DNA from 2 places in the Jeotgalibacillus malaysiensis genome. Region 1 is predicted to be linked to the other one. Evidence: riboswitches for the same ligand, from Rfam matches in the RefSeq annotation. Region 1 holds a riboswitch; the other holds the start of a gene.
What was found. Region 1 has a riboswitch for thiamine pyrophosphate ahead of tenI (thiazole tautomerase TenI). Riboswitches for the same ligand answer to the same signal wherever they lie in the genome.
Positions count from the first base shown of each region.

Region 2: linked by a shared signal. The riboswitch ahead of thiT (energy-coupled thiamine transporter ThiT) and the one ahead of tenI (thiazole tautomerase TenI) in region 1 are both predicted to bind thiamine pyrophosphate.

Region 1 is NZ_CP085252.1:3,481,028-3,489,113, forward strand. It holds gene LG330_RS18070 (LLM class flavin-dependent oxidoreductase) at 49-1,074, shown strand; gene LG330_RS18075 (DUF421 domain-containing protein) at 1,180-1,905, shown strand; TPP riboswitch at 2,280-2,380, shown strand; gene tenI (thiazole tautomerase TenI) at 2,376-3,113, shown strand; gene thiO (glycine oxidase ThiO) at 3,135-4,271, shown strand; gene thiS (sulfur carrier protein ThiS) at 4,277-4,480, shown strand; gene LG330_RS18095 (thiazole synthase) at 4,483-5,250, shown strand; gene LG330_RS18100 (thiazole biosynthesis adenylyltransferase ThiF) at 5,247-6,266, shown strand; gene LG330_RS18105 (SRPBCC family protein) at 6,435-6,881, opposite strand; gene LG330_RS18110 (zinc-binding alcohol dehydrogenase family protein) at 7,294-8,086, shown strand, end outside.
Region 2 is NZ_CP085252.1:1,141,728-1,149,813, reverse strand. It holds gene recQ (DNA helicase RecQ) at 1-1,457, shown strand, start outside; gene LG330_RS06330 (tryptophan-rich sensory protein) at 1,508-2,263, shown strand; gene LG330_RS06325 (hypothetical protein) at 2,333-2,668, shown strand; gene map (type I methionyl aminopeptidase) at 2,704-3,456, opposite strand; gene thiT (energy-coupled thiamine transporter ThiT) at 3,941-4,513, opposite strand; TPP riboswitch at 4,622-4,724, opposite strand; gene LG330_RS06310 (aromatic acid exporter family protein) at 4,834-5,856, shown strand; gene metH (methionine synthase) at 6,083-8,086, opposite strand, start outside.

The sequences.
Region 1 (8,086 bases):
AATTCTTTTATAGGATTGAAATAATTTTATAAGAAGGAAGATGAGCATATGTCTGAAAATCATACAAAAAAAATGACCGATATTCCATTCTCGGTCCTGGATCTCGCTCCAATTTCAGAGGGTAGTACACCTGCTGATTCTTTTCGCAATACGTTGGAGCTGGCCCAGCTTGCTGAAAAGCTTGGGTATAACCGGTACTGGCTCGCTGAACATCATAATATGCCGTTTATCGCAAGCTCCGCAACATCGGTAGTCATTTCCCACGTTGCAGCAGGCACATCAAAAATCCGGGTAGGTTCAGGCGGTATTATGCTGCCGAATCATGCACCTCTTGTGATTGCTGAGCAATTTGGTACGCTGGAATCATTATATCCAGGACGTATTGATCTTGGCCTGGGCCGCGCACCGGGTACTGATCAGCATACAGCACGTGCATTAAGACGTGACTTAAGAAGTTCAGGAGAAGATTTCCCTGAGCAGCTGGCTGAGCTCCGGAATTACTTTGACCCTTCTCTGGGACAAGGATTTAGTCGTATAAGAGCAGTTCCGGGTGAGGGACTAAACATCCCTGTTTGGCTGTTAGGTTCAAGCGGATTCAGTGCCCAGCTGGCAGGAGAGCTTGGCCTGCCATTTGCTTATGCGAGCCATTTCTCACCGCATAACACACTGCCGGCTATCGAGCTGTATCGCCGATCATTTAAGCCATCTAAAGTACTGGACAAACCGCATGCAATGGTAGGGCTGAACATCATTGCGGCCGACACGGATCAGGAAGCTGAATGGCTGGCTACAACATTACAGCAGCAGTTCTTGAATTTGATGCGCGGAAACGAAATCCCATTGCAGCCGCCAGTGGATAATATTAAGGATATAGCGAGCGACTATGAATTAGCTGCCCTTGAGAGTCAATTAGGCACCTCGATTATCGGCAGTCCTCAAACTGTAAAAGAACAGCTGGAAAAGTTTGTGGATGAAAGTCAAGCCGATGAAATCATGGCAATCGCCCAGGTTTACGATCAAAAAGCCCGTCTCCGTTCCTTTGAAATACTGGCAGAAATTACTCAGCAGAAATAGGTAAGTCCGGCCGACCATTGGGGCAAGCTTTTAATATCTAATTTCTTTATGACTAAACTAAGCTGAGGATGGTAATTTAAAAGTGCAGATAGGGGTGTAAAAGAAATGGTTGAATCTATAAAGGATATACTTCTGGTTCTTGGGAGAATCATTACAATTTTACCCCTGCTACTCTTTGTCACCCTATTCATGGGAAAACGGGCAATCGGGGAATTACCGATCTTCGACTTTTTAATTATCCTCACATTGGGGGCAGTTGTTGGAGCCGATATTGCAGATCCAAATATTGACCATCTCCCGACTGCAGCTGCAGTCATTGCGCTTGGCATTCTTCAGAAGGTTGTTGCAAAGTGGAAGATTTCCAACCGGAAAATAGGGAGACTGCTGACATTTGAACCGACTGTGATTATACAAAATGGAAAATTCCTCAATCAAAACATGAAGAAAATCCGTTATTCGATTGATAATATCCTTCAAATGCTCAGGGAAAAAAGCGTTTTTGATATTAGTGAAGTTGAAACAGCCATTATCGAAGCGAATGGTTCTTTGAGCGTTTTAAAGAAACCACAAAAGCATTCAGTTACCTTAGAAGATATGAAAATGGCAAAAACAACATCTGCTATTTCCTTTCCGGTTATTATAGAAGGAACCATTTATTCAAACGTTTTGAAGGATTTTAATCTGAATGAAGCCTGGCTGCAACAACAGTTATCTAACAAAGGCATTGTTGATATAAGGGATGTCTTTTTCGCTTCAATGAATCGGGAGCATGAGTTACATGTTTCCCTAAATGATGAAAAAAATATCACGATTCCACCGATAAAACATTAAGTTGTTATGGATCAAAAATCCCATTGCCTCTCACTCAGGCAGCGGGATTCCTTTTATTCTGCCTCAATTGTTAGTTCCATGTATATTCAGGTTGATATGTAAGAAATGAATCAGAGAAAGCCCGGATTTACACTACTGATTGCAACTGTCATCTTCAGTGCTTGAATCCACTCTCATTTACAGATGTTATCTTAATTCATTGAAACCTGCTGGAGGAAGGATAGCACAGCGTTCTTCCCGCACGCTTCAACTATGGTAGTAATACACAATTTTTTTCTTGGAATTTTCACTTCAGAGCGTTGTATATAAAATGAACTGGATAAATCCTACAGAAGATGTTACGCTAACTTTATAGAATTTAAAAAAACTGAATATAAAAACACTAGGGGAGTCTTTCGGGACTGAGACGGAGCAATCCGGACCCTTCGAACCTGATCTAGTTGAAACTAGCGTAGGGAAGTGGTTGATCTATGTTATATTCATTCATAAAACATACCCAAAACCACTCCATCGCTGGAGTGGTTTTTTTTTATTTGTCAGGAGATTTTCTTTTAAGAAAAGTGATAAGTGTAAAGAAAGGGGGCGAAATATTGAAACCCGGAAAGTTGCATTTGATCTCGACAGGAACACAAAAATCTGAACAATTAGCAGACATGATTGAGAGCATTCATCCGGAAATCGATTTTATCCATTTGCGTGAAAAAACCAAAACAGCAAAAGAAATATATGAAATGGTAGAGCTTTTAATAAACACGGGAGTCCCCCCTTCAAAAATAATCATTAATGACCGGGCGGATGTTGCCTGCGTTACAAATGTGCGAGGCGTTCACTTAGCTTTTCATTCGCTGCCTGTTGAGCTCGTAAAACAAACATTTAAAAACCTGACAGTTGGCTGTTCAGTTCATTCCCTTGAGGAAGCTCAAATTGCTGAGCAGCAAGGGGCGGATTATGTCATCTTTGGGCATATTTATTCAACTCAATCCAAACCGGGATTAATTCCGCAAGGGTTAGCGCAGCTAAGCTTTATATCTCAATCAATTTCTATTCCGGTCATAGCAGTTGGTGGAATTAAACCGGCAAACAGTGCAGATGTGATCGGAGCAGGAGCACAAGGAATCGCTGTCATGTCAGGGATATTGGGCGCAAAAAACCCTTTAAAAGCGGTACAGCAATATCGATCCTATTTATCTAAACAATATGATGTCTGAAATAGGTAAGGAGAGAGTTACATGAATAAAACGTACGATGCCATAGTCGTTGGCGGCGGAGTCATCGGTGGAGCAATAGCGTTTAATTTATCGAAAAGAGGAATGAAGGTTTTGCTGCTGGAAAAAGACCGACTTGCAGGCAAAGCATCCGGAGCAGCAGCCGGAATGCTTGGCGCCCAGGCCGAGTTAGATGGAGAGAGTCCGCTTTTTCAATTAGCGAGAACGAGCAGAGCGTTATTTGGCAACCTGGCAGATGAGCTGAAGATGACCAGCGGTGTTGAAATTGAGCTTGTGGAAAAGGGCATGCTGAGGCTTGCCTTAACTGAGCGGGATCTGCAGGAACACCAGAGAATCAGTAAAATCCACAAACAGAATGGAGAAACTGCGGAGCTGCTTACTGGTAAAGAAGCGAGAAAGAGAGAGCCGGCATTGTCAAATGAAGTCATTGGGGCCATGTACCTTGAAAAAGATGGTCAGGTATCAGCACCTCAGCTGTCATTAGGTTTTTTAAAGTCCGCATCAGCACTCGGGTGCGTGATTAAAGAAGGTCTGGAGGTTTATTCCCTGCATTTCTCTAACGGAAAAATCACAGGGGTTACTACGAATAAAGGTGATTTTATGAGCAGTAACGTTGTAGTAACAGGTGGCGCCTGGAGCGAGAAGCTGTTAACGAAAACAGGCCTACAGCTCAACATGTATCCCGTGAAAGGCGAATGTTTTTCCGTACGGACAGAGGCTCCCTTATTAACAAGCACCATTTTCACGCCGGGCTGCTATCTTGTCCCGAAAAAAGACGGAAGAATCATTGTAGGAGCAACAGTCCTGCCAAATACGTTTAACCAAAAAGTCACGCTGGAGGGAATTTTTTCATTAATGGAAAACGCCCGTAAGCTGGTACCTTCCATATCGCAGGGCGAGTGGGAAAAAGCCTGGACCGGTATCCGGCCGCAAACCGCTGACGGCCTGCCTTATTTAGATGAACATCCCGATTACAAGGGGTTGTTTATTGCGACAGGTCATTTTAGAAATGGCATATTACTGTCGCCAATTACCGGAGAAGTGATGGCGGATCTGATTGAAGGAAAATCACCTGCAGTCGATCTATCCTCTTTTCGTCTGGACCGGCTGACCAGGAATACAAATTCAATCGCGAGGTGAAGAAAATGAGATTGACGATCAATGGAGATCAGGTAGAGGTACCAGACACAGTGAAAACGATAGCTGGACTGCTTCAGCATTTTGAATTGCAGCATAAAGTAGTCATTGTCGAAAAGAATGCTGAAATCATGGATAAAGCGGAACATACAGAAGCGCTCATTTTCGATCAAGACAAAATTGAGTTAGTACATTTTGTAGGAGGCGGATAAGCATGTTAAAGATAGGAAATCACGAATTCTCATCAAGATTGTTATTAGGCACTGGTAAGTATCCTGATTTTGATATACAAAAAGAAGCGGTAGATGTGTCGGGGACAGAAATTCTGACGTTCTCTGTCCGCAGAATGAATATATTTGAGGCGGGTCAGCCTAATTTTCTCGAAAACCTTGATGTGTCAAAGTATACCTTACTTCCAAATACAGCCGGTGCCAAGACTGCCAAAGAAGCGGTACGGACTGCAAAGCTGGCTAAAGCATCAGGTCTTTGCGACATGATTAAAGTGGAAGTAATCGGCTGTGAGAAAACATTGCTGCCGGATCCAATTGAAACATTAAAGGCATCAGAGGAGCTCTTAAAAGAAGGATTTACCGTCTTGCCGTATACGTCAGACGATGTGCTGTTAGCAAGACGGCTTGAAGAAGCAGGCTGCCATGCGATCATGCCCGGCGCCTCTCCAATCGGCTCTGGTCAGGGGATCATTAATCCCTTAAACCTTTCTTTTATCATCGAACAGACAAGTGTTCCTGTTATTGTCGATGCAGGAATTGGAACACCTTCTGATGCTGCGATTGCAATGGAAATGGGGGCTGATGGTGTCCTGTTGAATACTGCAGTATCCGGCGCGAAGGATCCTGTGAAAATGGCAAAGGCGATGAGACTTTCAATTGAAGCAGGAAGGCTCGGGTTCGAAGCAGGGCGAATTCCGAAAAAGCGGTATGCCACTGCCAGCAGTCCGATGGAAGGAATGAGTATCAGTTGAATGGTCGATACTCACGCCAGGAGATGTTTGCGCCGATTGGGGCAGAGGGACAGGCTAAATTAAGAAACAAACACGTTTTAATAGTGGGTGCCGGCGCATTAGGAACCGGGAGTGCTGAAATGTTAGTACGGGCAGGGATTGGTAAGATCACAATTGCTGACCGGGATTATGTAGAGTGGAGCAACCTTCAACGCCAGCAGCTGTATACGGAAGAAGATGCAAGACGACGGAATCCAAAAGCAGTGGCTGCTAAAAAAAGACTAGCGGCTATTAATTCTGAGGCAGACATTCACTGTCATGTCATGGATGTCTCAGTCGAAGAAATGGATCAACTAGCTGAAGGCGTTGATGTGATTCTTGATGCAAGCGATAATTTTGATATCCGTATGATTATCAATGATGTTTCCCAGAAATACCAGATCCCCTGGATTTACAGTGCATGTGTTGGAAGTTATGGGATCAGCTATACAATTCTTCCGGGTGAAACCCCTTGTCTGAATTGCTTACTGGATCAAATACCGATGGGAGGCATCACATGCGACACGGTGGGAATTATCAGCCCTGCTGTCCAGATGGTCCTGTCTTATCAGGTTTCAGAGGCCATAAAAATTCTGGTCGAAGATCGACATCATTTAAGAAAGAAGCTTGTGTCGTTCGATCTCTGGAAAAACCAGCATTCATCTATTAACGTCGACAGAGTTAAAAAAGAAGATTGCCCTTCTTGCGGGCTGGAGCGGTTTTATCCTTATCTTTCTCTCTCAAACCAGACAAAAACTGCTGTTTTATGCGGAAGGGATACCGTGCAGATTCGTCCCTCCAAGCCGATAGACAGAGACCTGGAAAGCCTGGATAAAACCTTGTCAAAACAGATAGGAAAAGTTTCACGTAATCCTTATCTGCTCTCGTTCTCAACCACAGAACATCGCCTTGTCATTTTTAAGGATGGCCGCGTTTTAATTCATGGAACGAAAAGCATTCCGGAAGCCAAAAGCTTATACCATCGTTATTTAGGTTAATGTGCTTTTATTTTCATAACTGACCCTGTGTTAGGCACCATTCCACCGCAATTTTATTTAGTAATACGATTTAAATTAATTGTGTGGAATTTTTTTACACAGGGTCAATGCATGAAGTCTATAAAATATTAAGTGTGAGTCTGAGTAACTGACAGGAGCCCCTGACTCTTAGACAGCCGTATAACCTCTCTCAATATAACTTTTCAACTTCTCCAAGTGATCCCCATCTTCTTTTTTTAACATCATCTCAATGAAAGGCTTCAGCAGGAATTTTTTTATTCCAGCTACGTCTGCGAATCCTTCAAAATGCACATGCGTTCCCTGAGCAGTTTTCTTAAAGCTATAATGATATTCGACAGTGATTCCATTATCCTCACTTTTAACGGAGTAATGCTGATCCTTGTTAAAATCCGTTACAGTTAAGACCGTTTCTACCTCTTTCCCTCTCATGAGACGGACTTCCTTAATCCGGGTTCCTTTTTGCACTGGTCCTTCAGTAAGTATTTCTGTCCGAACGACTGAATCCATGATGCTTGAAGCTGCTTTGAAGTCTGTTGATTTTTCAAAAACATAGGTAATCGGAGCGTTGATTTCGATCTCTCTTGTAAAAGCCAATTGTACTCCTCCTTCAGGTCATTTGGTGGTAGCGGTTAGTTTTTTTAGTTCGTAATTAGTACTTTTATTATAGGGTTTATTGATGACTCAGCTACTAAGTAAAACAAATGTCCGGGCTGCCGTGTTCTAGGTTAATTAACAATCTTACCGGAATTTTGAATCAATCTATCATTTTAATTGGTATAAAAAATCATCACTCTTAACTTTAAAAAGGATGTTGATTATGTACCGATTAAACCCCATTAGATAAACGATGAGATCTTAATTCAGATATTAACTATTGATCTTGCACAACAACTCGATTTCTGTCTCTGAGTTTAGGTATACATAAGTAAAAGCGGTAGGATAATAGTAAATATTTTTACCTGATATTAATAACAGGTATACTAACAAGAAAAGGATGTGGTTCGTCATGAATTCAATGAAAGCAGTAGGATTAACGCATTACCTTCCAATTGACAATCCTCAGAGCCTGTTGGATGTAGTTATAGAAAAACCAAAAGCAACAGGTCGTGACATCTTGGTTAAAGTTGAGGCCATATCGGTCAATCCTGTAGATACAAAGGTACGAGCTCCTAAGGAAAAAGTGGAGGAAGTTCCTAAAATTCTGGGTTGGGATGTAGCAGGAATCGTCGAGGAGACAGGACCGGACTGTTCATTGTTTCAGCCGGGAGATGAGGTTTTTTATGCTGGCAGTATTGCACGCCAAGGTGGAAACAGTGAATACCATCTGGTCGATGAACGAATCGTTGGGCGCAAGCCTGCTTCCTTAAGCTTTGTGGAAGCCGCAGCTCTTCCCCTAACCTCTATTACAGCCTGGGAAGCGTTATTTACGCGAATGTCTATATCCCAAGATCCTGACCATAACAAGGAAAAAGCACTGCTGATCATTGGTGCAGCCGGGGGTGTAGGTTCCATTGCCACTCAGCTTGCAAAACAAGCAGGGCTTACTGTAATCGGGACTGCTTCACGACCGGAAACTGTCAGCTGGGTTAAATCAATGGGCGCGGACTATACCATTAATCACCACGACCCGCTCCTCCCGCAACTTCAGGCAATCGGATTCTCAAGCGTTCCGTACATTTTTTGCCTGAATGCGTTGGAAAAACACTGGGAAGGTATTAGCGAAGCGATTTCTCCACAAGGGGTTGTATGCGCAATTGATGATCCAACCTCTCCGCTGGACCTTAAATTACTTAAGCAAA
Region 2 (8,086 bases), 1.3 Mb from region 1:
GGATTATTTACACCGCTACCAGAAAAGAAGCGGATCAGCTGACTGGCTGGCTGAATCAGCAGAATGCGAGTACTGTCTGCTATCATGCCGGACTGTCAGAGGATGATCGAAATGAAGCGCAGCGTCAGTTTATTTATGATGAAGCGAAGCTGATTGTTGCGACAAATGCATTTGGCATGGGGATTGATAAGAGTAATGTGCGATTTGTCATCCACTATCAGCTGCCAATGAACATGGAATCCTACTATCAGGAAGCAGGTCGTGCCGGGCGTGACGGGGAGCCTGCAGATTGTTACCTCCTCTACAGCCCGCAGGATTCCATGCTTCAGAAATTTTTAATTGAACAATCCATTGCAAACGAACGAAAGCGCAATGAGGAATATGCGAAGCTTCAGCAGATGATCAACTATTGTCACAGTCACAGCTGTCTGCCCCGCTTTATTCTTGAATACTTTGAGGATCATCAGATGACAGCGGACTGCGGTCACTGCAGCAGCTGCCTTGACAGCCGCGAGAAAACAGACCGTACGCGTGAAGTTCAAATGATCCTTTCAACGGTTAAAAGAATGGGTGAGCGCTTCGGAACAGGAATGACTTCAAAAGTTTTGAAGGGCTCACGCAATAAAAAACTGTTAGAAGGCGGTCTAAATCAGGTCACCACATATGGACTGATGAGCCAGAAGTCAGAAAAACAGATTACTGAACTGATTCAGCTACTAATTGCTGAAGGCTACCTCGCATTAGAAGGCGGTCAGTACCCGATTTTAAGATTAACGCAGGATGCGGTTCCCGTGTTAAAAGGTGAGCAGGCAGTCTGGCTCAAATCCGGATTTCAGCTTCATCAGCAGCAGGCTGATTATGATGAGCCACTATTTGAAGAGCTGCGAAAAGTGCGTTCAATGCTTGCAAAAGAGCATGCAGTTCCGCCTTACGTAATCTTTTCAGATGCGACACTCCGTGAAATGGCCCAGCACTATCCGGAAACTGAAGCTGAGATGCGCATCATCAAAGGGGTCGGTGAACGAAAGCTTCAATCGTACGGAACACCGTTTACAGAAGTCATTGCAGCCTATACAAAACAGCATGGCAAAAACAAAAACATGGTCCCGGCACCTGACCAGTCTCAGGCGCCAAAGCAGCCTGAAGTGACTGCAGACCCTGATCAGCCAAGTCACCTGTTCACTTACGAGTTATATCAGGACGGGAAAACTATTTCAGAGATTGCAAAACTCCGAGCACTTACAACGCAAACAATTGAGCGTCATCTGCAAAAGGCATTTGAAGAAGGTCACCCGCTTGATTTTGAGAAGTGGTTTGATGAAGAAACCGAACAGTTAATTCTGTCCACAAGAGAACAAGTGGACGTTCCGGGGCTTAAGGCGTTAAAAGAGGCTTTGCCTGAGGAAGTGAGCTATCTGCAATTAAAAATGACGCTTGTAAAAAACCAGCTCGTCTGAAGGATTTTTTTCTGTTTGAAGGGAATAGAACACAGACAGGAGGTTTTAACATGAAACAGTTTTGGCTCAATTTCATTGCGCTTGCAGCTGTCATTACCGTTAATGCACTGGCAAACATACTTCCGATTAACGGACAGACCACAGGCGAAATTTCAAATCGGCTGAATGTATTATTCACACCGGCCGGTTATGTGTTTTCTATATGGGGACTGATCTACATACTGCTTGGCTTGTGGGTATTAAAAGGTGCTTTTAAGTCTCAGAGAAAAAGAGAAGTCTATAAATCCACTTCCTTTATGTTTCAGATCAGCTGCCTTTTAAATATTTCATGGATTCTGCTGTGGCACTATGAATTCTTTCCTGTATCAGTCGCGGTGATTGTTGGCTTACTCATCTCAATCATTATTATTTACGCAAAAATCAAGCAAACAAAGTACAGTTTCTTTGACATCCTCCCCTTCTCTGTTTACATGGGCTGGGTCAGTGTAGCAACCGTTGCCAACACGGCTTACACCTTGAATGAAGCCGGCTGGGATGGGCTCGGCATCTCATCACCAATATGGACTATTGCCCTGCTATTGATCTCAACAGCACTGGCGCTTGGGATCCGCTACAAAGAAAGCGACTGGATTTACCCGCTCGTTTTTATATGGGCATTTATCGGGATCGGTGTACAGAATGAAGGTGAAGAATCTGCAGTCGTATTCACAGCTTATGTGCTCAGTGCAGTGATTTTTATCGGCCTGTTCGTTTTCCGCAAAAAGAAAAAATCCAGCTACAGCAGCAGGACACTAACTTTTAAATAATGACCGGGGCATTTCCCTCTCAAATAGGTTAGAATAGTGAAAGAAGATTTTTTGAAGAGAGGTTTTATGTTGGACGGGCAATTATTATTCGCAATGTTTTTGATCACACTTCTCGTGGGACCAATACTAATGACAATTTCAATCGTTTTCGGTTTAAGAAAAAATGTTAAATGGCTCTGGATCACAAACGTGGTCTTTCTGATCTTCACCTTCATTATTTCAGCTTATTACCTGCTGCAGATTGATCAGATCGCCACACAGAATCCCACGCCTGGAGGAACGGGGGTCCTTGTGATGCTATTAATCTCATCATGGATTTCTGTCCCGACAGCCCTGTCATTCTTCCTGCTTGCAGCTGCGATTTTTATGCAGCAGCGTAAAAAAGCGAAGGAAATTCAATTATAAGAAAAAGGACTTGTGATCGTCACAAGTCCTTTTTCCTATGCTTTTTTAGATTCAGTTAGAATAATAGGCTCGCCTTTTGTGATTACAATCGTATGCTCGATCTGTGCCACTAGGCTGCCATCCGGTGTCTTATACGTCCAGCCGTCATTCTGCTCTTCAACAAAGTCAGCCCCTGATGAAATAAACGGTTCAAATGCAAGGACCGTACCTTCTGTTAATAATTCGTTATCCCACGGATCATGATAGTTCAGGATATGGTCCGGTGCTTCATGAAGAGACTTTCCGACACCGTGTCCTGTCAGATTCGTAATGACCCGATAGCCGTTTTGTCTGGCAACACGTGAAACAGTTTTCCCAAGCTGGCTCTTTTTAGAACCGGCTTTTGCCTTTTTCAGCGCCAGTGTAAAAGCTTCTTCTGCTGTTGCACACAGTTTTTCAAGCGCTGCATTCTCACCTACAACAAATGAAATGCCTGTATCAGCAAAGTAACCATCCAGAGAGCCTGAAACATCAATATTCACAAGGTCCCCTTCTTTAATGACACGGTCACCAGGGATGCCGTGCGCAACTTCGTCATTTACACTGATACATGTATAGCCAGGGAAATCATATTCACCTTTAGGGCCTGAAATGGCACCGTACTGTTCAAATTTCTGCTTACCGATTTCATCAAGCTCAGCGGTCGTTACACCGGGCTTAGTTGCTGCACGCATGTCATCGCGGATCTCAGCAACGATTGCGCCGATTTTTTTCAGCGCTTCTAATTCTTCGTTCGTTTTTACGATCATTCCGATTCTCCCCTTGCTTTATAATGGTTCACTATATCATATGTATGGTGTGGATTGCATGAAAGATGCTAGTTCTTGAATAACCGTTTAATCTGCGCTTCAGGGGGACGCTTTCCACGCGGCCGGCGGTGAGCCTCCTCAACGCTTCGCGCCTGCGGGGTCTCACCTGTCCTGCTTCTCGCGTTGGAGTCGCCCCCTTACGCTCCGATTAAACTATATATGTCTTCCTTTAAGATAGTAAAGTACATATCACGTTTGTAGTAAGTGATGAATATATCTAGACTGAAAATAAAAAAGAAGATGACGTTTTTGTCAAAAGTCATCTTCTTTTTTGTATTAAATTTAGGTTCATTGCAGCGTAAGGCGACGACTCCGGGACGAGTAGAGGGAAGCCGAGACCCCTGAGCCGAAGGCGAGGAGGCTTGGCAACCTCCGTCCGGAAAGCGTCCGCCTGAAGCGTAAATGAACCAGTTATTTAAGCCTATCAGGCACTTGTCATCTGACGGTTCGTTGCGACTCTTGGTACTGAGATCAGCAGTGTCGCAAGGACAATGGATGTCAGGATGAACGCAGGGCCCATGTATGAACCGTTGTAGCCAAGTGAGAACAGCCATGCCGGTACGCCTTCACTGCCCGATCCAAAGAAGATCACGCCGGCAAGAAAATGACAGATAAATCTCAGAAGTGCACCGATGAATACACCAGCTGTGATGTAGACGGCAGCTTTTTTCATTGAGCCTTCTTCAAGTGAACGCTTCACTACACCTGCAAAGAGACCCGCAAATCCAATCACAGTGAATGCCAGCGGATAATCAAGAATCCCCTGAACCGGATCAATAATATAGGCACCGAACATTGTCTGCAGCAGACCTACAAGAAATCCTGTTAACAGACCACCTTTTAAGCCCCAGCGAAATGCCATCAGGATAATTGGTACCATCACAAAACTGATTGAACCACCCTGTGGCCAGAGACTGAATGAAAACTGGTCAAGGATAATACCGATTGCTGAAAAAATCGCAACCTCCACTAAAAATAATAACTTTTTACGCTCCATATGTCTTCCTCCTTTTGCGAAATCGATGCAGCTCGCACAGAGGGGAATTCAACGGGCCACTCCATACAAAAAGGGTCCCGGGGATAGAAACCCAGAGACCCTTGAAAAGTCCGTTTCCATCCACATTCCTGCGTAAGCATTAACTTACAGGTTCGAAGGGTCTGAACAAATCCGTTCACTCTCAGCCTATATGGCTCCCCTTGTGGAAATTGCATCTATGAACATTGTAACTTATATTCTGAATCATGTCATCTCCCCAACTTTTTGTATGCTATACTATAACACGTCTAATTTACTAAAAAAGGAGGTTCCTGGATCATATGCAATGGTTAAAAAGAAGATTTATCGGCGGCAGAATTTTAAAGACAGGTGTTGCAGTGTTTTTAACTGCGCTGATCTGTCAGCTGTTTAATCTGCCAGTTGTTTTTGCTGTCATTACAGCGATTGTAACGATTGAGCCGACAGCTGCCGATTCAATCAAAAAGGGAATAATCCGTTTCCCTGCATCTGCGATCGGGGCCTCCATTGCGATGCTCGCCACCTTCCTGCTCGGGGATACGGCGATTACATATACAATTTCGGCAGTGCTGACGATCTGGATCTGTTATAAACTGAAGCTTGATGCAGGAATGCTGGTTGCGACACTGACTGCGGTTGCGATGATTCCAGGGACAGAAGATCACTTTCTGCTTGAATTTGTTAAAAGACTTGGCACAACAGGAATCGGCATTTTAACTTCCACACTCGTTAACTTTTTACTGATGCCGCCAAAATATAAGGATCAGATCATTTCACTCATTTCTGATTCACAGGCTAAACTCACCCAGCTGCTTGCTGAAAGAATGAATGAGCTGCTGGATCAGAAAAACTCACCTATGAATCTTGAATCCGCATCCAACCAGCTGCGTACTCAGCTAGACCGGGCAGATATGTTCTGCAGATTTCAGCTTCAGGAATGGCACTATCATTCTTATAAACGGGAGGAAATGAACGAAATCCAGACGCTGCAAAAAAAGATTTACCTGCTGAGACAGCTGTCTTTTCATTTAGCAAATCTGATTTCACTGCCTTCAGATGATGCACCTGAATGGTCTGTTGAAGAAAAACAGGCAGTCCGCACACTCATTTCACAGCTGAACAACCGGATTATCAGAACCGGTGAACAGGAGCCGATGGATGCAGATGCACTTGCGCTGCTGCGGCATGAGCTCAAGGGTGAGACGGACGAAGAAGAGCTGCCTGATAAAAGTTATATTTATTTTGAATTATTAACGATTCATGCGCTGCTAAAAAAGCGCAGATCGTTTGTAAAGGTACCGAGTGCGAGGCCGGAGGAACTTTAATAGATGGACATGCGAAAAGCCGGGGAGCAAATCCCCGGCTTTTTTGGTTGGCTAAAACATGTTTCGGTGGTGAGTCAATAGTCCTGAAGTGTCGAAGTGTACCTGTTAAACGTCGAACATCACTACGTTAACAGCGAACACCGCGCATTTACTCTCGAACATGCCTACTCAAACGCCGAACACCAGCGAACGAGCGTCGAACCACCATCCCACACACAACGCACAATTACATCACATTAAAATATCTCGCATCAGGATGCGCAAACACAATCGCTGACACACTCGCTTCAGGCTCCATCATAAAGCCGTCTGTCAGCTGAACGCCGATTTCTTCAGGGCTGATCAGCTTGAAGAGCTTTTCCTGATCCTCAAGCTCAGGACATGCCGGATAACCGAATGAAAAACGCTGACCGTGGTATTTGGCACTGAAGCGTTCCTGCATCGTGAAGTCAACAGGGTCCGGGAAGCCCCAGCGATCTCTCATTTGCTGGTGCAGCAATTCTGCGAATCCTTCTGCTGTTTCAAGTGCGAGCGCCTGAAGTGCATGGCTTTCCAGGAACCTGCCTTCTTCTTTATATTGCTGCGCTTTTTCACGGATCCCTCTGCCGGCTGTGACAGTAAAGAATCCTACATAATCCATTACGCCGCTCTCTTTTGAACGGAGATAATCTGCAAGACAAAGGTATGGTGCTCTCGGCTGACGCGGAAATGTAAAACGTTCAATCTCCTGACCGGTTTCAGGGTGATAGATAATGACGTCATTCCCTTCACTTTGAGCCGGGAAGAATTGATAGACAGCAGCCGGGGTGATGAGTCCTTCCCGCTTCACATCTTCAATCAGGCGATCCACTGTTTCTTTTACCATCAGCGTCTTTTCATCTTTTTCTTCAAGCAATCTTGAGATTTTTCCTTTTACACCTAAGTGGTGACCAAGGAGCATCTGCATATTAATATACGCTTCAACGTGAGCGACTGAATAAGAGTTGATCACGTGACGTTTCGTATCGTTCGGTACAAATACTTGAGCTTCTGCCACAGGCGGCTTTTCAAGGACACTGACTGCTGCTTCCCTAGCCGGTCTTGGTTCCTGGGACTGAAGCTTTTCCTGCTTCGCAAAGATTTCCTCACTCAGTTTTGCACGCTCGAGCTCATCCTGCAGCTGGTTGGCCAGGCTCAGTCCATTCATTGCATCTTTTGCATACAGCACAAGTCCATCGTAATGATTGGAGATTTTTGTATCAACAAACTTACGGGACAGCGCTGCGCCTCCGACAAGGATTGGAACCTCAAGACCTTTTTCACGCATATCGCCTGCTGTGATCACCATTTGCTGTGCTGACTTAACGAGTAGTCCTGACAAACCGACGATATCCGGCTTTTCGCGCTCAATGGCTTCGATTAATTCAGGCGGTGTTACTTTAATGCCAAGGTCGACCACGTCATAGCCATTATTACTTAAAATAATCTCAACTAGGTTTTTACCGATATCATGCACGTCACCTTTTACAGTTGCAAGAATGACTTTCCCTTTAGATGATGATTCATCAGATGCCTCCATGTGCGGTTCTAGGAAGGCAACTGCTGCTTTCATGACTTCAGCACTCTGGAGTACTTCAGCTACAATCAGCTGATTGTCATTAAAGAGTCTGCCGACTTCCTTCATTCCTGTCATCAGAGGCCCGTTAATAATAGAAAGTGGCTCATCAAATTCCTTTAGTGCGAGGTCAAGGTCAGGCAGCAGCCCCTCTTTTGTACCTTCCACAACATAATAAGCAAGCCGCTCATCAAGCGTCATATCAGGCAGATCAGATAATGTCTCTTTCTTTTTGCCACGGTAGAATGCTGTGAATGCCGCAAGTGTTTCATCTGTTGTATCAAATAACAGCTTTTCAGCCATTTTTACTTCTTCAGGATCAATCGAAGCAAAACGCTCCAGCTTCTCTGTATTCACAATCGCATAATCTAGTCCTGCGAGTGTGCAGTGATACAGGTAGACTGCGTTTAACACTTCACGGCCAACCGGGGGAAGACCAAATGACACGTTACTGACACCGAGCACAGTCTGGGTTTCAGGAAAAGCTTCTTTGATCAGGCGGATTCCTTCAACTGTGGCATTAGCTGAACCGATATACTGTTCATCCCCTGTGCCAACCGGGAATACCAGAGGATCAAAAATAATATCAGTCGGGTCAACACCGTAATCTTCGGTCAGGATTTTGTAGGAACGTTC